4 regions of the Nonomuraea antimicrobica genome follow, and region 2 is predicted to be linked to each of the others. Evidence: riboswitches for the same ligand, from Rfam matches in the RefSeq annotation. Region 2 holds a riboswitch; each other region holds the start of a gene.

Region 1 (5,767 bases), on a different contig from region 2:
GGCGAGCGTGGCCGAACTGGGCGAACGCGCCGCCCGGGCGGCCGAGAACGACCCCACGCCCGCCCCCGACCCCACGCAGTGGTTCTACACCAGGGAACTGCAGTTGACCGGCGTCGAAGGGGACGTCGACCGAGACCACCGCGGTATCTGGGAACGCTGGACCAGCGTGGACGGCAAGCGGTCGGCCTGGTACCAGGACGGCAAGCTGATGTTCCAGGGCAGCGCGGTCATGGATCCGGCCGAGCTGGCCAAGCCGCCTGTCACCCCGGCCGAGGTGATCGCCAGGATCGAGGCGGCCGTCCTCGACGAAGACCGCCGGGGGCCGCAGGAGCTGAACGGCCACGTCCCGCCGGTGATGCTGCTCATGGAGATCACGCAGCTCATGACCGATCAGTGGCTCGCCCCCGATGTTCGGGCCGCGCTCTTCCGCGCGCTGCCCACGATCAAGGGCATCACGGTGACCCAGGATGTACCCGTCGCCGACGGACGGCGAGGCGTGGCGTTCAGCCTCACCGACGTTGAGGCGCGCAGCTACCTGATCGTGGACCCGGAGACCTTTCGCTACCTGGGTACCAACTCGACGCGGCTGAAGGACCGGACCTACGAGTGGGCAGACGGCCGCAAGGAGACCTTCAAGGCGGGCACGGTGGGCCTGACCGCGCAACTCGAAGCCACGATCGTGAACCAGCCCGGCCAACGCCCCTGATCGCAGCAGAAACCGGGCCGACGACGATGGCCGGGGCGACGGTCCAACCGACGCCCCGGTACACGGCACGCCGTGGTGCGGGCGGTGGAGGAGACCGCCACCGAGCCCGACGAGCGCGGCTGGGTGCGCGCGACGGTGCCGGTCGAGTCGGCCGAGCACGCCTGCTCGGAGTCCCCCAGGCTGAGGGCCGAGTTCGAAGGTTTTCCCGAGACGAATGCCCGCGACCATTCAAGTTGCCGAGGAAGAACCGCATCAGCGACGGTCGGCCCACGTGAAAATGGGCCTGTTGGTAGACAGGCTCGCTGCCCGGATGCGGACACTTTGGACGTGCTCGATCTGGGTAGCGGCCCGCGGAGACGGCGCGGCAATCTGGTCAGGCAACGCTGGAAGCGCCATCGGCAGCTTGGATGGCCTCGATGGTCTGCATGTGCTTCTCGCCCCATTCGCCCAGCGGGATCAGCGCGGTGTTCAACGACCGGCCGAACTCGGTGAGTGAATACTCCACCTTGGGTGGGACCTGCTGGTAGACCTCGCGATGGACCAGGCCGCAATGCTCCATCTCGCGCAGCTGCTGGATCAGCATCTTCTCACTGATGCCCGGGACCTGACGGCGCAGCTCGCCGAACCGCATCGGCTCGTGATGCAGCGCCCAAAGGATCAGCGCCTTCCACTTGCCGCCGACCACGTCGACGGCGGCGTCGAGGCCGCACGAGTAGCTCGTCTTCTTCATCGCACACCCATTCACTGAGAAAAAGGTCAGTACCTTACAAAATAGTAGGTACTTGTCGAGTGGTTGGCAAGCTGTGAGGATCGTGCGTGTTCGGCCCGGAGGCAGCTCCGAGGCCATCAACCTGCAAGGAGATCGCGCAATGCAGCACGGTTCCGTGACCGTCAACGGTATCCAAATCGCCTACGTCGAAGAGGGCGAGGGTCCGCTGGCGCTGTTGCTCCACGGCTTCCCCGAATCCGGCGAGGCAACCTACCGGCACCTGATCCCGGCGCTGGCCGCGGCCGGCTACCGGGCCGTCGCCCCGAACATCCGGGGCTTTGCCCCCTCAGCCCTGCCGGCCGACGGCAGCATGCTGCTGGTCGACCTGGTCTCCGACGCCAATGCCATACACCAGGCGCTCGGCGGCGGCAGCGACGCGGTCCTGATCGGCCACGACTGGGGCGCCGCCACCGCCTGGGCCGCCGCCACCACCGCACCCGAGCGCTGGTCGAAGGTGGTCATCAGCGACGTCCCACCGCTGTGGTTCTTCGCCAACTACGCCAGCACCTATGAGGGCATCGAGCGGCTCAACCACTTCTGGTTCTTCCAGATGGACATGGCCGAAACGATCGTTGCCGCCAACGACATGGCCTGGCTGAGGCAGGTCATGCAGGACAAGTGGACCGCACCCAGCTACGACGCCACCGAGGACTTCGAAGCGGTCCGCAAGGCCCTGAACGAACCGGCCCGCCTGCGGGCTGCCTTGGACCTTTACCGGATGAACTTCGGCCCGAAGGTGATGGGCACCCCCGAATGGGAGGCCGCCCACATGGCGCTGTGGGGCGCGCTCCCCACCCAGCCCACGCTCTACCTGCACGGCACCGCCGACCAGAGCGTCTCCATGGACGAGGCGTCCCTGACCGCCATCCGTGAGAGCCTGGCCGACGGTTCTGAGACCGACTTCATTCAGGGCGCCGGCCATATCGTCCCCGCCGAAAAGCCCGATGCCTACAACGCCCGCGTCCTGCAGTTCCTGAAGAAGGCAGTCTGATCGACGCCCGGGTGCCGGATCAAAGCCCGAGAGATCGGGCACTGATCCGGCAAGGTTCGCGATCTGAACGGTCACGACCTGGCCGATCACTAGATCATCCCGACTCACGCACGGGACCCGTTGTCGCGTGAGATGCGTTTCGGCTCTAGTGTGGCCCTTGCAGTTGGTTCGCCCTGCCCGCCAGGCAGGCGCGTCGTAAGAGGGAACCCGGTGTGAGTCCGGGACTGCCCCGCAGCGGTGAGTGGGAACGACCGCCGTCACCAGCACTCGGCCTCTTGAGGCCGGGGAAGCGACGGCCAGTAGGAGCGAGCAGGACGCCCACGAGTCCGAAGACCTGCCACTGCCCGCGCGCACCAGCGCGCGGCGACGTCGACGGCCTCGAGGGCGGGCCGGGCGGACCCGCAGGCACGTGCCCATGCCCGCGCTGCGGTCGCGCCTTCGCTCCGGGGATCCGTCGAGGTCTCTCGTGACTCGCGAAGGAGAGTTCCGTGGCCGAAACTCCTGCCACCCCCAGCGCCATCCCTGCCGCCACCGTGTACGGCTACCCGCGTCAGGGTCCGGACCGGGAGCTGAAGAAGGCCGTCGAGGGCTACTGGGCCGGCCGCGTCACCGCGGCCGAGCTGGGCTCCACGTCCGAGACGCTGCGCCGCGACAACTGGCGCCGCCTGGCCGACGCCGGTGTCGCCGAGGTACCGACCGGCGACTTCTCGCTGTACGACCACGTGCTGGACACCACCGTCATGGTCGGCGCCATCCCCGAACGGCACCGCGCCGCCGTCGAGGCCGACCCGCTCGACGGGTACTTCGCCATGGCGCGCGGCACCCAGGACGTCGCGCCGCTGGAGATGACCAAGTGGTTCGACACCAACTACCACTACCTGGTGCCCGAACTCGGCCCCGGCACCACCTTCACCGCCGACCCGGCCAAGCAGCTCGGCGAGCTGCGCGAGGCCCTCGCCCTGGACCTGGAGGCGCGTCCGGTCCTGGTCGGCCCGGTCACCTACCTCCTGCTGGCCAAGCCCGCCCCAGGCGTCGACCCCGCCTTCGAGCCGCTCAGCCTGCTGGAGCGGCTGCTGCCCGTCTACGCCGACGTGCTGGCCGCGCTCCGGTCCGCCGGCGCCACCTGGGTCCAGCTCGACGAGCCCGCCCTGGTGCAGGACCGGCCCCGGGCCGTGCTCGACGCCGTCGCCACCGCCTACCGGTACCTCGGCGGGCTGACCCAGCGGCCCAAGCTCCTCGTCGCGACCTACTTCGACCGGCTCGGCGAGGCCCTGCCGGTGCTCGCCGACGCGCCCGTCGACGGCCTCGGGCTCGACTTCACCGGCCCCGCCGCGACGAACCTGGACGACCTGACCGCCCTCGGCGGCCTCCCGGGAAGGCGGCTGGTCGCCGGAGTCGTGGACGGCCGCAACATCTGGATCAACGACCTGGAGAGGTCGCTGACCACGCTCACCGCGCTGCGCGACCTCGCCGCCCGGGTGGACGTGGCCGCCTCCTGCTCCCTCCTGCACGTCCCTTACGACGCCGCACTCGAGACCGAGATCGACCCCGAGGTGGCACGCTGGCTCGCCTTCGCCCGCCAGAAGACCGCGGAGATCGTCACCCTCGCCCGCGGCCTCGCCGGTGACGATATCTCCGGTGAGCTGGCCGCCAACCAGGCCGCCCTGCGGTCGCGGGCCACCTCGCCGCTCACCCGGGTCCCGTCCGTACGGGCCCGCGCCGAGGCCGTCACCGCCGCCGATACCCGCCGCGCCCAGCCGTACGCCGAGCGGACCGAGGCCCAGCGCACCCGGCTGGGCCTCCCGCCGGTGCCCACGACCACGATCGGCTCGTTCCCGCAGACGAGCGAGCTGCGCACCGCCCGCGCCGATCTGCGGGCCGGCCGCATCGACCAGGCCGCCTACGACGAGCGCATGGAAGCGGAGATCCGCGCCGTGCTGGCCTTCCAGGAGGAGGCCGGGCTGGACGTGCTGGTGCACGGCGAGCCCGAGCGCAACGACATGGTCCAGTACTTCGCCGAGCAGCTCGACGGCTATGTCGCCACCCAGCACGGCTGGGTCCAGTCCTACGGCAGCCGCTACGTGCGCCCGCCGATCCTGGCCGGCGACATCTCCCGTCCCGAGCCCATGACGCTGCGCTGGACCACCTACGCCCAGTCGCAGACCAGCCGCCCGGTCAAGGGCATGCTCACCGGCCCGGTCACCATGCTTGCCTGGTCGTTCGTCCGCGATGACCAGCCGCTCGCCGACACCGCCCGCCAGGTGGCCCTCGCCCTGCGCGACGAGGTCGCCGACCTGGAGACCGCCGGGACCGGGGTGATCCAGGTGGACGAGCCCGCGCTGCGTGAGACGCTCCCGCTGCGCGCCGCCGACAGGACCGCCTACCTGGCGTGGGCGACCGAGGCGTTCCGGCTGGCCACGGCTGTGGTGCGGTCGGAGACGCAGATCCACACGCACATGTGCTACGCGGAGTTCGGTGAGATCCTGGCCGCCATCGACGACCTCGACGCCGACGTGATCAGCCTGGAGGCCGCCCGCTCGCACATGCAGGTCGCCCACGAGCTGGCCGAGGCCGGCTACCCGCGCGAGGTCGGCCCAGGCGTCTACGACATCCACTCCCCGCGCGTGCCCAGCGTGGCGGAGGTCACCTCGCTGCTGCGCAAGGGGCTCGACGCGATCCCCGCCGACCGGCTGTGGGCCAACCCCGACTGCGGGCTGAAGACCCGCGGCTGGCCCGAGGTACGGGCCTCGCTGGAGAACCTGGTGACCGCGGCCCGGGAGATCCGCGGCGAGGCGACCGACTTCAAGGCGAGCTGAGCCCGGCGCGGGCCTGGCACCCATCCGGGCTGCCAGGCCCGCGACCCGGACCGCGCTCGGATCCCGGCCCGCCCGCTTCACGACGAGAAAGAGCAGCCATGACAGCCCCCGTGCCCGGAGCGACCGTACTCGGCTACCCCCGGATCGGTACCCGGCTCGAACTGAAGCGAGCCACCGAGGACTACTGGGCGGGCCGCCTCGACGCCGCGGGGCTGCTGGAGATGGGCGCCCGGCTGCGCCACTCGGTCTGGACCGACCTGCGCGAGTCCGGTCTCGAACAGATCCCCTCCAACACCTTCTCCTTCTACGACCAGGTGCTCGACACCGCCCTGCTGGTCGACGCCATCCCGGAGCGCTTCCGCCATCTGGACGGGCTGGACGCCTACTTCGCGATGGCCAGGGGCACAGACGGGACGCCCGGACTGGAGACGCGCGAGTGGTTCGGCACCGGTTACCACCACCTCGTTCCCGAAGTCGGCCGCGAC
Region 2 (5,767 bases):
ACCTCCGCCGCCGCGTCCACCGCCCAGCCGCGCTCCTCCATGCCCTCCACCAGCGCCCGCGCCGTGGCCTCCGCCCGGTCGACCGCCCCCAGGGCCGCCGTGCCGTCCTCGGCCAGCCCCAGTGCCTCGCGCAACCCGGGCAGCGTCTCCCTGCCCGACCACATCTGCCGGGCCCGCAGCATCGCCAGCACCAGATCCACCCGTACCTGCCCGACCGGCGCCTGCCCGAGCACGTGCAGGCCGTCGCGGATCTGCATGTCCTTCACCTCGCACAGCCAGCCGTCCACGTGCAGGATGAGGTCGTCGAACTCGCTGTCGTGCGGCCGATCGGTCAGCCCGAGGTCGTGGTCCAGCCGGGCGGCCTGGATCAGCGTCCAGATCTGGGCCCTGATCGCGGGCAGCTTGGCCGGGTCCATGGCGGCGATCGTGGCGTGCTCGTCCAGGAGCTGTTCCAGGCGGGCGATGTCGCCGTAGGTGTCGGCGCGGGCCATCGGCGGCACCAGGTGGTCCACCAGCACGGCGTGCGCCCGCCGCTTGGCCTGGGTGCCCTCTCCCGGGTCGTTCACGAGGAAGGGGTAGATCAGCGGCAGGTCGCCGAGTGCGGCGTCCGTGCCGCAGGCGGCCGACATGCCTGCCGACTTTCCGGGCAGCCACTCCAGGTTGCCGTGCTTGCCGACGTGCACCATCGCGTGCGCGCCGAAGTCGGCCGACAGCCAGCGGTAGGCGGCCAGGTAGTGGTGGCTGGGCGGCAGGTCGGGGTCGTGGTAGATGGCGATCGGGTTCTCGCCGAAGCCGCGCGGCGGCTGCACCATCACGACCAGGTTTCCGGCCCGCAGTGCGGCCAGGACGATGTCCTTCCCGTGGTCGCCCTCGTGGACGAACAGCTCCCCCGGCGGCGGCCCCCAGTGCCGCTCCACCTGCTCGCGCAGCTCCGCGGGCAGCGTACGGTACCAGCGCTCATAGGAGTCGGCGGAGATGCGCACCGGGTTGCCCGCCAGGTGCTCCTCGGTCAGCCAGTCCTGGTCCTGCCCACCGGCGGCGATCAGGGCGTGGATGAGCGCGTCGCCGTCCTGCTCGGCCGCGCCGGGGAACACGCCGGGGAACCCGTCGCCCAGGTCGTAGCCCGCCTCGGCGAGCCGGGCCAGCAGCCGGACGGTGCTGGCGGGCGTGTCCAGCCCGACGGCGTTGCCGACCCGCGAGTGCTTGGTCGGGTACGCCGACAGCATCACGACCAGCCGCCGCCGCGCCGGAGGGGTGTGCCGGAGCAGGCCGTGGCGTACGGCGATGCCCGCCACCCTGGCGGCCCGCTCGGGGTCGGCGACGTAGACGGTCAGCCCGTCCCTGTCGACCTCCTTGAACGAGAACGGCACCGTGATGATCCGCCCGTCGAACTCCGGGATCGCCACCTGCGAGGCGGCGTCCAGCGGCGACAGCCCGTCGTCGTTCTCCTCCCAAGCCCGCCTGGACGTGGTCAGGCAGAGCCCCTGCAAAATGGGCACGTCGAGGGCCGCCAGCGCGCCCACGTCCCATGCCTCGTCGTCGCCGCCCGCGCCGGCGGTGGCCGGGCGCGAGCCGCCCGCCGCGAGCACGGTGACGACCAGCGCGTCCGCCGTGCGCAGGGTGTCGAGCAGCTCCGGCTCCGCCGTACGCAGGGAGGAGCAGAAGATCGGCAGCGCCTGCCCGCCCGCGTCCTCGACGGCGGCGCACAGCGTCTCGACGAACGCGGTGTTGCCCGCCATGTGGTGCGCCCGGTAGTAGAGCACCCCCACCACCGGACCGCTCTGCGACCGGGCGGGACGCTCCAGCCGTCCCCAGGAGGGCGCCGCCGCGGGCGGCTCGAACCCGTGACCGGTCAGCTGGACCGTGTCGGACAGGAACGCGTGCAACTGCGCCAGGTTGCCCGCTCCGCCGTGCGCCAGGTAGGCGTGCGCCTCGGCGCAGACCCCGCCGCTGACCGTGGACAGCTCCATCAGCTCGGCGTCGGGCGCCTGCTCCCCGCCCAGCACCACCACCGGACGCGACCCGGCCAGCAGCGCGTCGAGGCCCTCCTCCCAGGCCCTGCGCCCGCCCAGCAGGCGTACCACGACGAGGTCCGCTCCGGCCACCAGACCGGGGACGTCCTCGGCCGTCAGCCGGGCCGGATTGCCCAGCCGGTAGCCCGCGCCACTGGCGCGCGCGCTCAGCAGGTCGGTGTCGGAGGTGGAGAGCAGCAGGACGGTACGGCGGTCGCCAGGCACGACGCATTCCTCCCTCGGGGTCCTCGCCCCAGTCGTGGGTGACGCGACGGCCGGAGTCTCCTGGCTCCCGGATCAACGCTCACCCCGGCCTTCCCACCCGTCGCCGGGCAGTGGCCTCGTGGTGGGGTTCGCTCCCCGGTCACAGTGGCGGGACCGCGCCGGTTTCGCACCGGCTTCCTCCCATTGCCATCGCCTACTGCGAAGCTTACGGCAGGAGCGACGACCCCATAAGTGGCGTTACGCTCCTCATCGTGCCCATAGCTGACTTTTCCGGACGCGTGCGTCCCGACGCCTGTCCGGGGGCGCTCCAGGTGCACGAGGCCGCCGACGGACCGCTGGCCCGCGTCCGCCTGCCCGGCGGCGCGGTCTCCGTCGCGCAGCTCCACGAGCTGGCCTCGTGCGCGGCCGAGCTGGGCACGGGCGTGCTCGAATTGACGTCGCGAGCGAACGTGCAGGTGAGAGGGCTGAGCCGGCCCGAGGTCTTCGCCGGGCGGATCGCCTCGGTGGGCCTGCTGCCGTCGCCCGCGCACGAGCGGGTGCGCAACATCGTGGCCTCCCCGCTGAGCGGGCGCGGGCCGGTTGGGCTGCTGGACGTGCTCGCGCCGGCGGACGCCCTCGACCGTGCGCTGTGCGCGCGTCCCCGGCTGGCCGGGTTACCGGGGCGGTTCCTGTTCGCCCTGGACGACGGCACGGGCGACGTGATCGGGCTCGGCGCGGACGTCACGTTCGCGGCGACGGGGCCGCGTGACGGGCGGTTGCTGCTGGCCGGGACGGACACCGGGCTGACCACCGGCCCCGGCTCGGCGATCCCGCTCATGATCCGCGCCGCCGAGGCGTTCCTCGACGAGCGGCCCGGCGACGCTCCCCGCGCCTGGCGCGTCCACGAGCTGGCGAACGGCCCCGCCCGGATCACCGCCCGCCTGCGCGGCGACACCCCGCCCCCGGCCAGCAGTCTCCCCGGTCTGCGGCCACCCGCCGCCATCGGCGGGCGGCGGGCGGGGCGGGTCGCCCAGTGGGACGGCCGGGTGGCGGTCGAGGCCGTGGTGCCGCTCGGCCGGTTGACGCCCGCCCAGGCCAGGACGCTCGCGGACGCCGGTCACCCCGTCCGCCTGACCCCCTGGCGGACCGCCGTGCTGCTGGACCTCTCCCCCGCCGAGGCGGACCGGGCCACGAAGGCACTCGACGCCGCGGGCCTCGTCACCGACCCGGACTCCCCGTGGTCCGCGGTCACCGCCTGCACCGGACGTCCCGGCTGCGCGAAGGCGCTCGCGGACGTGCGGGCGGACGCGCGGCGCTGGGTGGAGAGCCTGGCGGGCGTCCCCGGGACACCCGTCCACTGGGCCGGTTGCGAGCGGCGCTGCGGTCTGCCGCGCGGCCGGGTCGTCCAGATGATCGCAACCACTGACGGATACGAGGAACGCCAGGAGTGACCGACTACCTCCGCGACGGCGCCGAGATCTACCGGCGCTCGTTCGCGACCATCCGCGCCGAGACCGACCTCACGGGCATGCCGCCCGAGGTGGCCCAGGTGGCGGTGCGCATGATCCACGCCTGCGGCATGACCGACCTGGTCACCGACCTGGCCTGGTCGCCTTCGGTGGTCGCGCGGGCCCGCGCGGCCCTGCGCGGCGGCGCCCCGGTGCTGTGCGACGCCATGATGGTCGCCTCCGGCGTGACCAGGCGCAGGCTGCCCGCGGACAACGAGGTGTTGTGCACGCTGGGCGACCCCCGCGTGCCCGAGCTGGCCGAACGGCTCGGCACCACCCGCAGCGCCGCCGCCCTGGAGCTGTGGCGCGACCGGCTCGACGGCGCGGTGGTGGCGATCGGGAACGCGCCGACCGCCCTGTTCCGGCTCCTGGAGCTGGTCGCCGCGGGATCGGGACGACCGGCCGCCGTGCTCGGCATCCCCGTCGGGTTCATCGGGGCGGCCGAGTCCAAGCAGGCGCTGGCGGACAGCGACCTGGAGTACCTGGTGGTGCACGGCCGTCGCGGCGGCAGTGCGATGACGGCGGCGGCGGTCAACGCCATCGCCAGCGAGACGGAGTGAGCGCGATGACAGGACGCCTGTACGGGGTCGGCCTCGGCCCCGGTGACCCCGAGCTGGTCACGGTCAGGACGGCCCGACTGATCGGCGAGGCCGACGTGATCGCGTACCACGCCGCCAGGCACGGCCGCAGCATCGCCCGTTCGATCGCCCTGCCGTACATGCGCGCGGGACAGGTCGAGGAGCTGCTGCTCTACCCGCTGACCACGGAGACCACCGACCACCCCGGCGGCTACCAGGGCGCGCTCGACGACTTCTACGCCGACTGCGCCGAGCGGCTGGCCGCCCACCTGGACGCCGGCCGGACGGTGGTCGTGCTGGCCGAGGGCGATCCGCTCTTCTACGGCTCGTACATGCACCTGCACAAGCGCCTGGCCCATCGCTACCCGACCGAGGTGGTGCCCGGCGTCACCTCGGTCAGCGCCGCCTCCGCCGTGCTGGGGCGTCCGCTGGTGGAACGGGACGAGGTGCTGACCGTCCTGCCCGGTACGCTGCCCGCGCAGGTGCTGGCGGAACGGCTGCGCGACACCGACTCCGCCGCCGTGCTCAAGCTGGGCAGGACCTTCGAGAAGGTCCGCGACGCCCTGGCCGAGGCGGGCCGCCTCGACGACGCCTGGTACGTCGAGCGCGCCACCATGGACGCCGAGCGGGTCGCGCCGCTCAAGGACGTGGACCCGGGCGGGGTCCCGTACTTCTCGCTGGCCCTGCTCGCCAGCCCGGCCGAGCGCACGTTCGTCCCCGAACGGCCGGTGGCCGAGGGGCGGGGTGAGGTGGCCGTGGTCGGCCTGGGCCCGGCCGGGCGGCCGTGGCTGACCCCGGAGGCACAGGAGGCGCTGGCGGCGGCGACGGACCTCGTCGGGTACGGCCCGTACGTGGACCGCGTGGCCCCCAACCCGCGCCAGCGCCGCCACCGTACCGACAACCGGGTCGAGGCCGAACGCGCCAGGCACGCGCTGGAGCTGGCCCGCGACGGCGCCCGCGTGGCGGTGGTGTCGTCTGGCGATCCGGGCGTGTTCGCCATGGCCAGCGCCGTGCTCGAAGCCGCGGCCGACTTCCCCGGGGTGCCGGTCCGGGTCGTCCCCGGGCTGACCGCCGCCCAGGCGGTGGCCGCCAGGGCGGGCGCGCCGCTCGGCCACGACTACTGCGTGCTGTCGCTGTCCGACCTGCTCAAGCCGTGGGACGTGGTGGCCGGCCGGCTCACCGCCGCCGCGCGGGCGGACCTGGTGCTGGCGATCTACAACCCGGCCTCGCGCAGCCGTACGTGGCAGGTCGCCGCGGCCCGGGACCTGCTGCTGGAGCACCGCGCACCGGCCACTCCCGTGGTGATCGGCCGCGACGTCGGCGGCCCGGAGGAGAGCGTCACCGTCACCACGCTCGGCGAGCTGGACCCGGCGCGGGTGGACATGCGCTGCCTGCTGATCGTCGGCTCCTCCACGACCCGCGTCGCGGAGAACGGCGTCGTCTACACCCCTCGCCGCTACCCGTC
Region 3 (5,767 bases), on a different contig from region 2:
CCGGGCACCCTGGAGCGGGCGGCGGCGATCCGGGCCGCCAGCGCCGACTCCTCCCGCGCCCAGCGGGCCGCGAACGCCGCGGCGTCCGACTCGAAGGCCAGCCGCCGCCGCACCACCTCGGTCCGTTCGCCGGGATCTCGGGACGCCCTGACCTCGACCGTCAGCCCGAACCTGTCCAGGAGCTGCGGGCGCAGTTCGCCCTCCTCCGGGTTCATGGTGCCGACCAGCAGGAAGCGGGCGGCGTGGCGTACCGACACCGACTCGCGTTCGACGTAGCAGGTGCCCAGGGCGGCCGCGTCGAGCAGGAGGTCCACGAGGTGGTCGTGCAGCAGGTTCACCTCGTCGACGTACAGGACGCCGCGGTGGGCGGCGGCCAGCAGGCCCGGTTCGAACGCCTTCACGCCTTCCGTCAGCGCTCGTTCCACGTCGAGCGAGCCGACCAGCCGATCCTCCGACGCGCCGACGGGCAGCTCGACCAGGGCGGCCGGCCGTTCCATGCCCGGGACACCGGGTTCGTGCGGCCCGTCCGGGCACCCCAGGTCGGACGCGGCGGGGTCGCAGGCGAACCGGCAGCCGGGCACCACGGCGACCGCGGGCAACTGGGCCGCCAGCGCGCGTACGATCGTGGACTTCGCCGTGCCCTTCTCCCCGCGTACGAGCACCCCGCCCACCCGGGGCGAGACCGCGTTCAGCACCAGCGCCAGCTTCAGGTCGTCGAGGCCGACGACGGCGCTGAACGGATACGTGACGATCAAAACTCAGACCTTCCGGTTGACGTGAGCCACCCGCCAGCCGGTCAGCCCGGTGGTGGACAGTTCGGTGGTGGACAGGGGAGCCAGGTCGAAGCGGGCGGTGGTCAGCGGGCCGACTCCCAGCGCGTGGGCGAGCGCCGCCCTGATGGCGCCCGCGTCGCAGACGGCGACGCGCTCGGGCTCGTCACGCGTCGCGTCGAGCCAGCCCGCCACCCTGGCGGCGAGCGCGGCCAGGGACTCGCCGCCGTGCGGGGCGGCGTGCGGGTCGGCCAGCCAGCTCGCCAGCGCCTCCGGCTCCTCCAGCGCGACCCGCTCGTACGGCAGGCCGCGCCACCGCCCGCAGTCCGCCTCCGCCAGGGCGGGGGTCTCGCGTGCCGTCAGGCCCATGGCGGCGGCGGTCTGCCGGGCGGCCCTGGTGGGAGCGACCCAGGCCGCCCCCGCGGCGGGCCGCAACGCGGCGGCCCTGGTCAGACCGGCCGCGTCGGCGTCCTCGTCGACGGGAAAGAACGCGGCCCGCATCCCCGGCGTCGTGGCGTGCCGGACGAACAGCATCTCGCTCAGCTCGGCGCCGCCACTCGCGCCGGAGCCGCCGTACGCCGCGCCGCCCGGTCGCTCACCCAGCCGAACAGCACGCCGAACGCCGTCCAGAACACGAGCTGCGTGCCGATCGAGGCGAGCCTGAACTCCCACAGCAGCGTCGCGGGGAACCCGTCGGGCACCTCGTCGACCGGCGGCAGCAGCCACCACGCGGCGACCACGGGCACGAGGAAGGCCGCCACCGCCGCCAGCCCGCGCGCCCAGGGATCCCCGGTGACCCGGCGGGCCGTGGCCACGGCGACCGCCGTCGCCGCCAGCCCGACGAGGATCAGCACCAGGTAGAGCAGCGTGCGGCTGTTGATCGTCGCGGGATCGCCCACGGCGGGCGGGTTGGCGGGATACTTCACGAAGGGCACGAGGATGACCGCGGCGAACGCCGTACCGGCGGCGGCCAGCGCCAGCCGCCCGTCCGAACGCGGCCCCACCCGCCCCCGCAGCCCCGCGAAGACGAGGGCGAACACGCCGCCCACCGCGAGCCCGTAGAGCCCGGTGGCCAGGAAGAGCCCGGCCTTCTGCACCGGCCTGCTGACCTCGGCCTCCTCGCCGTGGCTGTGCGCGGCCTGCTCGGCGGCGGGCGCCGCCGCCTCTTCGAGGGCGATCGCGTGGTCCACGCGAGGCTCCCCGAAGACGAAGGCGAAGCCGCCCGCGATCAGTCCGGCCAGCAGTCCCACGAGCAGACCTCTGGCCAGGAGAGTGCGTACCACCCCGCCCCCTAGTGGCAGGGCACGCCGAGCAGGTGCCGCCCGTCGTGCATCAGCTCGTGCAGGAAGGTGCCCGTCTGGGAGACGGCGCCGTTGTCCATCAGGACCAGGTACGCCACGAGCAGCAGCACCGGTACGGCGAGCAGCCAGGGCCGCAGGCGCGGAAAGGGAATCGTGGACGGGCTGGACAACCCGCTCATGTGAGCCTCCTCAGGGTGACGCGTCCCATGTCGCGAGGTCACGGTCGCCAAGCGACCTGGCTCCCGGGATCAACGTCCCGGATACAGTGGCGCGTCCGCACCGGCATCTCACCGGATTTCCCTTGGACAACCGTGAAATCTACCGGAACGTATCCTTTCCTCCCGTTCGCGTCAACGGACCCCCGGTGACACCTGGAGCGGACTCTCATATGAGACGATGCCGAACGAAGGCGACGGCGGACTGAGGAAGCCGGTGTGAATCCGGCGCGGTCCCGCCACTGTGATCGGTGAGCGAGCCCCGACAGAAGGCCACTGCCCATGGGCGGGAAGGCCGGGGCGAGCGTCGACCCGAGAGCCAGGAGACTCACGCGGTCGCCTCCTCGTGGAAATTGGGGCGGATCTCCCCAAGAGAGGACGGTGGTCGGCATGCCGCGCGCTCGGCGTGACGCCTTTCCCGCTGCCCACGGCCCCGGCTCATCCGGGGCAGGGCGTTCTCCGGCGATCCCGCTCCGTCATGCCGGTCAGGAAGGGTACCGCCCATGACGAGCCGACGCTCGCTCCCGCTCGCACTGCTGTTGATCTTCGGGCTGGTCGCCGGGTGCGGCGGTGCCCAGCCCGGCGCCTCCCCGCCCCCGGCCACCCCGTCGACCGGTACGGGCTTCCCCGTCACCGTGACCAACTGCGGCGTCACCACCACCTACCGGCAGGCGCCGCGGCGCGCGGTCACGATGAACCAGCACGTGACCGAGATCATGCTGGCGCTCGGGCTGGAGAGGTCGATGGCCGGCACCGCGTACCTCGACGACCGCATCCCGCCCCGGTACGAGGCCGCCTACCGCAGCATCAAGGTGCTCGCCGAGGAGTACCCGTCGTACGAGGCGCTGCTGTCGGCCGAGCCCGACTTCGTCTACGGCGGCTTCACCAGCGCCTTCGACGACCAGGAAGGACGCAGCCGCAGGACGCTGGCCGAGGCCGGGATCGACTCGTACCTCAGCCTGGAGGCGTGCCCGTCCGGCCCGGTGACCATGGACCTCCTGGAGGAGGAGATCCGCACGATCGGCCGGGTTTTCGGCGTGCCCGAGCGCGCCGAGCAGCGCGTCGCCGAGCTGCGCGGGGTGCTGGAGGGCGTGCGGGCGAAGCTCGGCGGGGTCGAGCCGGTCAAGGTGTTCGTCTACGACAGCGGCGACAAGACCGCCTTCACCGCGGGCGGCGCGGGCATCGGGAACGACCTGATCAGCCGGGCCGGTGGCGTGAACCTCTTCGCCGACCTGGCCAAGGCGTTCGGTGACGTGTCGTTCGAGCAGGTCGCCGAACGCGCGCCCGACGTGATCGTCATCTACGACTACGGTGACCAGACGGTGGCGGACAAGAAGAGGTTCCTGCTGGCCAACCCGGCGCTCAAGGACGTGCCGGCCGTCAAGGAGCAGCGGTTCGCGGTGCTGCCGCTGTCGTCCACGGTGCTCGGCGTACGCGCGCCGGAGGCGGTCGAGTCGTTGGCCCGCCAGCTTCACCCGGACCACTTCGCGTGATCGGCACGGCGGTGCCGCGGGCCCGTGCGCGCCTGTCGTACTGGCTGGTCCTGGCCCTGCTCGCGGCGGTGGTCGGCGCCGCGGCCACGGCCGGGATCGCGGCCGGGTCGGTCGCGCTGGCCGCCGGTGACGTGTGGGGCATCGTGCTGCACCGGCTCGCGCCCGCGCTCGTCGAGCCCACCTGGCCGCCGGTCAGGGAGACGATCGTGATGGACGTACGGGTGCCGCGCGTGCTGCTGTGCGGCGTCGTCGGGGCGGGACTGTCGGTGTGCGGGATGGCGCTCCAGGCGCTGGTGCGCAACCCGCTGGCCGACCCGATGCTGCTGGGCGTCTCCTCGGGGGCGACCGTGGGCGCGGTGCTCGTCCTGGTGCTGAACGTCTCGCTGCTGGGGGCGTTCTCGTTGCCGCTGGCCGCGTTCGCCGGGGCGCTGGGCGCGCTGACGCTGGTGTACTTCCTGGCCCGCTCCGGCGGGCGGATGACCACCGTACGGCTCGTCCTGGCGGGGGTGGCGACCGCCGAGGTGCTCTCCGCGGTCGCCAGCTACCTCGTCATCACCTCGGGCGACCCGCGCAAGACCGAGTCGGCGCTGCGCTGGATGCTGGGCGGCTTCGGCGGCACCACCTGGGACCTGGTGCCGATCCCCGCGGCGGCCGTACTGCTCGGCACGGTGGCGCTGCTCGGCGTGTCACGCCCGCTGAACCTGCTCCTGGCGGGCGAGGAGGCCGCCGCCTCGATGGGGCTGAACGTGCACCGCTTCCGCGGCTGGCTGTTCGTCCTCGTCGCGCTGGTGGTCGGGGCGGTCGTCGCGGTCAGCGGCGCCATCGGGTTCGTCGGGCTGATGCTCCCGCACGTCGTCCGCCTGCTGGTCGGCGCCGAGCACCAGCGTGCTCTCCCGGCCGCGGCGCTGCTGGGCGCGGCCTTCATGATCGCCGCCGATCTGGCGGCCAGGACGCTCATCGCTCCGCAGGAGATCCCGATCGGCATCCTGACGGCGCTCGCGGGCGGACCGTTCTTCCTGTGGCTGATGAGACGGAGGGCGGCCCGATGACCCCGGGCGCGCTGCGCGTCGAGAACGTGGGCGTGGCCGTCGCCGGTCGGGCCCTGGTGCGTGACGCCTGCCTGGACGTGGCGCCCGGCGAGGTGGTCTCGCTGGTCGGACCGAACGGGGCGGGCAAGTCCACCCTGTTACGCACCCTCTACCACGCCCGGCGGCCCACGTCGGGGCGGGTGCTGCTGGACGGCGAGGACGTCTGGCGGATGAGCGGCCGACGGCTCGCCCGGCGGCTGGCCGCCGTCCTCCAGGAGTCGCCGGGGGAGTTCGAGCTGACCGTGTACGAGGTCGTGGCCATGGGACGCAGCCCGTACAAGCGGGCCTTCCAGGGCGACGACACCGACGACCGGCAGATCATCCTGGACGCCCTGGCCGCGCTCGACGTCACAGGGCTGGCGCGGGCGCCGTTCGACCGGTTGTCGGGAGGGGAGAAGCAGCGGGTCCTGATCGCCCGCGCCCTGACCCAGCGGACCGGGACCATCGTGCTCGACGAGCCGACCAACCACCTCGACCTGCGCCACCAGCTCGACGTGCTGCGGCTGGTGCGCGGCCTGGGCCTGACCGCCGTGCTCGCGCTGCACGACCTCAACCTGGCCGCCGCCTTCTGCGACCGGATCTGCGTCATGAACGCCGGCCGCATCGTCGCCGACGGCCCGCCCGCCCGCGTTCTCACGCCCGCGCTGCTGGCCGAGGTCTACCAGGTGGAGGCCGACGTGACCGCCCATCCCCGTACGGGCCTGCCGCAGATCACCGTGCTGCCCGGCATCGACGGGAGAGCCACGCCATGACCCCGCGTCGGCCATAGTGCGACCCCTGCCACGGGGAGTCGGGAACTGTTAGCCGCCGACTTGGCAACAACTGCTGTCCTGACTTATCGCCGAAAGGCCACAACATGCGCGAAACCCACCGAGCGGAGGACGATGACGCCGCTCATCT
Region 4 (5,767 bases), on a different contig from region 2:
CACCAGGACGTTGAGCGGGCGGCTCGACGAGCGGTTCCACGTCGCCCACCTCGGCGGTCTCAACATGGACGCCCGCGAGACGCGCTCGTTCCGCCGGGTGAAGATCATCGGGTGTGGCTCGGCGTACTACTCGGGGCAGATCGGGGCACAGCTCATCGAGGAGTTGGCGCGCATCCCGTCCGACGCCGAGCCGGCCAGCGAGTTCCGCTACCGCAACCCCGTCGTCGACCCCGACACGCTCTACGTCGCGATCAGCCAGTCGGGCGAGACGTACGACACGCTCGCCGCCGTGCAGGAGCTCAAGCGCAAGGGCGGCCGGGTCATCGGCATCGTCAACGCCGTCGGCAGCGCCATCGCCCGCGAGGTCGACGGCGGCATCTACCTGCACGCGGGGCCCGAGGTGTCGGTCGCCTCGACCAAGGCGTTCACCTCGACCTCGCTGGCGTTCGCGCTGCTCGCGCTGCACCTGGGCCGGGTGCGCGACCTGTCGCCCGCCGACGGGCGGCGCGTCGTGGAGGGCCTGCGCCGGCTGCCGGGGCAGATCGAGCAGATCCTCCAGCAGGGCGACAAGATCGCCGAGCTGGCCAAGAAGTACGCCCACCACCCGAGCATGATGTTCGTCGGCCGGGTGCGCGGCTACCCGGTGGCTCGCGAGGGCGCGCAGAAGCTCAAGGAGATCTCCTACATCCACGCCGAGGCGTATCCGGCCAGCGAGCTGAAGCACGGCCCGCTCGCGCTGATCGGCCCCGACATGCCGACCGTCGCGGTCGTGCCCGACGACGAGCTGCTCGACAAGAACCTCACCACGCTCGGCGAGATCCGCGCCAGGGGCGGCCAGGTGCTCATGGTGGGCCACCGCGAGCCCGGCGCGAAGCTGGCCGACGACGTCATCGTGATCCCGAAGAACGAGATCGAGCTGGACCCGATCCTGCTGACGATCCCGCTTCAGCTCCTGGCGTACTACGCGGCGGTGGTGCTCGGCCGGGACGTCGACAAGCCTCGCAACCTTGCCAAGAGCGTTACAGTCGAGTAGCTGTGCCAAATTCGTCGCAAAGTATCGTTATCTCGGTGCTGACGACATAAATTCAATACTGTGCGGCAGTTCGACCATCAGAGGCCCAATCCCGCACGCATGTATGACTACATGCTCGGCGGGAAGGACAACTTCGCGGTCGATCGCCTGGCCCTCGACCAGCTCACCGAGCTGATCCCGGAGGCGGTCCCGCTGGCCCGCGCGAACCGGGCCTTCCTTCAGCGTGCGGTGCGCTATGTGGCCCGCGCCGGGGTCGGCCAGTTCCTCGATCTCGGCAGCGGCCTGCCCACCCAGGGCTGCGCCCACGAGATCGCCCCAGAGGCGCGGGTCGTCTACGTCGACCACGATCCGGTGGTCGGTGCGCACGCCAAGGTCCTGCTCCGGCGCTCGCCGGGCAGGGCCTTTTTCGTTCAGGGCGACCTGCTCGACCCGGAGGACGTGCTGGCCAGGGCGGGTGAGTTCCTCGATCTCGACCGGCCGATCGGCGTGCTGCTGGTCTCGATCCTGCACTTCCTGCCCGACTCGGCCGATCCGCAGCGGGCGGTGGCCGTGCTGCGCGAGCGCATGGCGCCCGGCGGCTTCCTGGTGGTCTCGCACGCCACGACCCTGGCGCACGTGGACGGTGACGAACCGCCGGGAGGCAGTTCGCCCGGCGGTGGCGGGGCCGATCGCACCCCGTCCCGGATCAGGTCGTTCTTCGGTGACTTCCCGCTGGAGCCGCCGGGGCTCGTACAGGCCACCGACTGGCGTCCCGACCGTCCCAAGCTGGTGGGGGACTGGTCCCTGCCGTCGTCGCTCATGGCCGGAGTCGGACGGAAGCCGCCAGGAACTCTCGGCAGACGATAAAACGCCCAAAAACCCTATTAACCTATTAAATCCAGCAAAACACGGGAAAAGACTGTGGTCGGCCACGATTGAAATGTGTAACGCCGCGTAATGTGTCAATAACCTGAGGTAAGGGGGAAATTCGGGGGAGAGGCACCATGCGGCGTCGGCGATTCTTCGCCTGGGGGGCGGGCCTGGCCGCCTGCGTGACCGGCTGCGGCACGCAGTACGCCGGCGGGGACATGCCGCACGCCCGGTTCTCCATCGTGTCCGGCGGCGACCGCTGGGCCAGGGCGGGGCAGGTGTTCACCGACGCGGTCCGGGCGGCCGGGTTCGAGCTGGGTCCTGGTTCCAAGATCAGGGTGAGCGGCCTGCCCGCGCTGGCCGCCGACGAGCTGAACAACGGTCGGAGCGTGCTCGACACCGCCACCCCGCTGGCCAGGCTCACCGGAGAGGCCGAGGTCGTGGTCGTGCCCGGCCGCTCCCCTGTGCAGGACTTCGGCGACCTCGGCGAGCGGCTCCTCTCCCGCCCCGGCCAGACGCAGTTGGTGGGCGGGCCGCAGGGTGAGCCCGACCACCTGCTCTTCGGCCTGATCGCCAGGGCGCTCGGCGCGGACACCAGGCAGGTCTACTACACCGGCTACCCCAGCAGGGGCGAGGCCGCCGCCGCGCTGCTGTCCGGTCAGGCGATCGCCGCGGCGGGCCCGTTGTCGGACTGGCGTACCGCCATCGGCCGTGGCCGGGTCAGGGCGCTCGCGGTCTCCTCGGCCCAGCGGGTGCCGGACCTCGACGTGCCGACCCTGCTGGAGTGCGGGGTTCGGGTGGACTTCGCGGACTGGGCGGCCGCGTTCGGTCCCGAGCACATGTCCCAGGGGAGCCGCGACCGGGCTGTGCGCATGTGCGACCAGGTGCTGCGATCCGGTGTCTGGGAGGCGGCCTGCCGGGGCGAGGGGTGGCTGACGATCCCGCTGACCGGAGACGACTTCAGCCGCTGGCTCGGCACCGAGATCGCCAGAACGCGGGCCGTCCTGCGGGACCTCGGACTGCTCGACACCACCAAAGCCACAACATGCTGGGGTAGTTGCGGGAACGGCCACTAGATGTAGGATCCTGGTCGTCGCTGGTTCGCCTCTACGGAGGCGGAGCAAAAGGGAACCCGGTGAGATTCCGGGGCTGCCCCGCAGCGGTGAGTGGGAACGACCGCCGTCATTGACGCACTGGAGAGATCCGGGAAGCGACGGCCAGTAGGTGCCTTTGCGCGTGCCCGCGAGCCCGAAGACCTGCCAGCGGCGTGCCGGGCGTGTGCCCGGCAGGAAGTGTTCAGGGTCTCGAGGGCGGGCCAGGGCACGACGCGGCCGTACACACGCGCGCCGCCGTGCTCTCGCGTGCCCTCACGGGGATGAGCTCGCGAGGAGAGAGAGCACGTGACGCAGATCGTTGAGGTTGACCGCCGGCTGGCCATCGAGGAGGCCGCCGCCCGGGTGATCACCGACCCGGCCAACTCCCGCGTCGCCGCCCGGCTGCTGGCCGAGGAGATCGCCGACGAGGCCGCCGGGCACGGCGTGCGCTCGTTCTCCGAGTCCGTCGCCGCCACCCACGCGGCCGGGCTGGTCCAGGACGGGCTCGCGGAGTTCGTCGCCGCGCACGCCGCCGAGCTGGACGCGCTGGTCTCGGCCGAGGCGGACGACCGGTTCGAGTATTTCGGGCTGCGTACGGTCTACGACCGCTACCTGCTGCGTGACCCCGAGACGCGGGCGGTGCTGGAGCGGCCCCAGCACTTCTTCCTGCGCGTGGCCTGCGGGCTGTCGCAGACCGTGGCCGAGGCGGCCGAGCTGTACGGGCTGATGTCCAGGCTGGCGTACCTGCCCAGCTCGCCCACGCTGTTCAACTCCGGGGCCCGCCGCCCGCAGCTCTCGTCCTGCTTCCTGCTCGACTCGCCGCGCGACGAGCTGGAGGGCATCTACGACAGGTACGGCCAGGTGGCCCGGCTGTCGAAGTACGCCGGAGGCATCGGCATCTCGTGGACCAGGGTGCGCTCGCGCGGCTCGCTGATCAGGGGCACCAACGGCCACTCCAACGGCATCGTGCCGTGGCTGCGTACGCTCGACTCCTCGGTGGCTGCGGTCAACCAGGGAGGGCGGCGCAAGGGGGCGGCCTGCGTCTATCTGGAGACCTGGCACGCCGACATCGAGGAGTTCCTCGAACTGCGCGACAACACCGGCGAGGACGCCCGCCGCACCCACAACCTCAACCTGGCCAACTGGGTGCCGGACGAGTTCATGCGCCGGGTGGAGGCCGACGAGCCGTGGTCGCTGTTCGACCCGAAGGAGACGCCCGACCTCACCGACCTGTACGGCGAGACGTTCACCGCCGCCTACCGGGCCTACGAGGCGGCCGGTCGCTTCACCCGCCAGATCCCCGCCAGGACCCTGTACGGCCGCATGATGCGCACGCTCGCGCAGACCGGCAACGGCTGGATGACGTTCAAGGACGCCGCCAACCGCACCTCCAACCAGACCGCCCGCCCCGAGAACGTCATCCACCTGTCGAACCTGTGCACCGAGATCCTCGAGGTCACCAGCGACGGCGAGACCGCCGTGTGCAATCTCGGCTCGATCAACCTGGCCGCCCACCTGGCCGGGGACGACGTCGACTGGGAGCGGCTGGGCCGCACCGTGCGCACGGCCGTCCGGTTCCTCGACTGCACCATCGACCTGGGCTTCTACCCGACGCCCGAGGCCGAGGCGGCCAACAGGCGCTGGCGGCCCATCGGGCTCGGCGTGATGGGGCTGGCCGACGTGTTCTTCACGCTGCGGCTGCCGTTCGACTCGCCGCGGGCGCTGGAGCTGTCCACCCGGATCGCCGAGGAGATCGCGCTGGCCGCGTACGACACCTCGGCCGACCTCGCGGTCGAGCGCGGCCGGCACCCCTCGTACGCCGACACGCGGGCGGCCGGGGGAGTGCTGCACCCCGACCACTACGGCGCCGGCGGCAGGCCGCGCTGGGACGCGCTCCGCGAGAAGATCGCGGCCACGGGCCTGCGGAACTCGCTCATGATCGCCATCGCGCCCACCGCCACCATCGCCTCGATCGCGGGCTGCTACGAGTGCATCGAGCCGCAGGTGTCCAACGTGTTCAAGCGGGAGACCCTGTCGGGAGAGTTTCTGCAGGTCAACCGGTATCTGGTGGCCGACCTGCAAACACGCGGGCTGTGGACGCGGCAACTGCGCGACGACCTCAAGCGCGCCGACGGCTCCGTGCAGCAGGTGCCCGGCATCCCCGACGACCTCAAGGTGCTCTACCGGACGGCCTGGGAGCTGCCGCAGAAGGCGCTCATCGACCTGGCCGCGGCGCGGCAGCCGTACATCGACCAGTCGCAGTCGCTCAACCTCTTCATGGCCAGCCCGACCATCGGCAAGCTCTCCTCGATGTACGCCTACGCCTGGAAGCAGGGGCTGAAAACGACGTACTACCTGCGTTCGCGCCCGGCCACCCGGATCGCCCAGACCACGGTGGCGGCGCCCTCGGCGGAGTCTGTGGCGGAGTCTACGGCGGCGATCGCCTGCTCTCTCGAGAACCCCGAAACCTGCGAAGCCTGCCAGTAAGGAGACCCGCCCATGCTGCTCGACCCCGGAATGGACCTCACCCTCCGGCCGATGCGCTACCCCGACTTCTACGAGCGTTACCGCGCGGCCATCCGCAACACGTGGACCGTCGAGGAGGTGGACCTGCACTCCGACCTCGCCGACCTGGCCAGGATGACGCCGCAGGAGCGCCACCTGATCAACCGGCTGGTCGCCTTCTTCGCCACCGGCGACTCCATCGTGGCCAACAACCTCGTGCTCAACCTCTACCAGCACGTCAACGCCCCCGAGGCCCGCCTGTACCTGAGCAGGCAGCTCTTCGAGG

What was found. A riboswitch is a leader RNA that binds a small molecule or an ion and turns the genes downstream of it on or off. The one in region 2 is predicted to bind cobalamin.
Region 1: linked by a shared signal. The riboswitch ahead of metE (5-methyltetrahydropteroyltriglutamate--homocysteine S-methyltransferase) and the one ahead of cobN (cobaltochelatase subunit CobN) in region 2 are both predicted to bind cobalamin.
Region 3: linked by a shared signal. The riboswitch ahead of ABD844_RS12360 (ABC transporter substrate-binding protein) and the one ahead of cobN (cobaltochelatase subunit CobN) in region 2 are both predicted to bind cobalamin.
Region 4: linked by a shared signal. The riboswitch ahead of ABD844_RS05645 (ribonucleoside-diphosphate reductase subunit alpha) and the one ahead of cobN (cobaltochelatase subunit CobN) in region 2 are both predicted to bind cobalamin.

The regions. Positions count from the first base shown of each region.
Region 1 covers NZ_BAAAZP010000049.1:59,414-65,180, reverse strand. The annotation lists gene ABD844_RS13500 (CU044_5270 family protein) at 1-706, shown strand, start outside; gene ABD844_RS13495 (winged helix-turn-helix transcriptional regulator) at 1,080-1,436, opposite strand; gene ABD844_RS13490 (alpha/beta fold hydrolase) at 1,576-2,466, shown strand; cobalamin riboswitch at 2,613-2,822, shown strand; gene metE (5-methyltetrahydropteroyltriglutamate--homocysteine S-methyltransferase) at 2,955-5,282, shown strand; gene metE (5-methyltetrahydropteroyltriglutamate--homocysteine S-methyltransferase) at 5,381-5,767, shown strand, end outside.
Region 2 covers NZ_BAAAZP010000077.1:114,854-120,620, reverse strand. The annotation lists gene cobN (cobaltochelatase subunit CobN) at 1-2,237, opposite strand, end outside; cobalamin riboswitch at 2,273-2,464, opposite strand; gene cobG (precorrin-3B synthase) at 2,489-3,667, shown strand; gene ABD844_RS20495 (precorrin-8X methylmutase) at 3,664-4,284, shown strand; gene ABD844_RS20490 (precorrin-2 C(20)-methyltransferase) at 4,290-5,767, shown strand, end outside.
Region 3 covers NZ_BAAAZP010000044.1:464-6,230, forward strand. The annotation lists partial or broken gene ABD844_RS12340 (magnesium chelatase ATPase subunit I) at 1-752, opposite strand, end outside; gene ABD844_RS12345 (histidine phosphatase family protein) at 759-1,304, opposite strand; gene ABD844_RS12350 (CbtA family protein) at 1,310-2,053, opposite strand; gene ABD844_RS12355 (CbtB domain-containing protein) at 2,062-2,250, opposite strand; cobalamin riboswitch at 2,453-2,637, shown strand; gene ABD844_RS12360 (ABC transporter substrate-binding protein) at 2,790-3,779, shown strand; gene ABD844_RS12365 (FecCD family ABC transporter permease) at 3,779-4,828, shown strand; gene ABD844_RS12370 (ABC transporter ATP-binding protein) at 4,825-5,619, shown strand; gene ABD844_RS12375 (RNA polymerase sigma factor) at 5,724-5,767, shown strand, end outside.
Region 4 covers NZ_BAAAZP010000016.1:27,139-32,905, forward strand. The annotation lists gene glmS (glutamine--fructose-6-phosphate transaminase (isomerizing)) at 1-1,033, shown strand, start outside; gene ABD844_RS05635 (SAM-dependent methyltransferase) at 1,094-1,879, shown strand; gene ABD844_RS05640 (Bug family tripartite tricarboxylate transporter substrate binding protein) at 2,017-2,958, shown strand; cobalamin riboswitch at 2,963-3,160, shown strand; gene ABD844_RS05645 (ribonucleoside-diphosphate reductase subunit alpha) at 3,283-5,463, shown strand; gene ABD844_RS05650 (ribonucleotide-diphosphate reductase subunit beta) at 5,476-5,767, shown strand, end outside.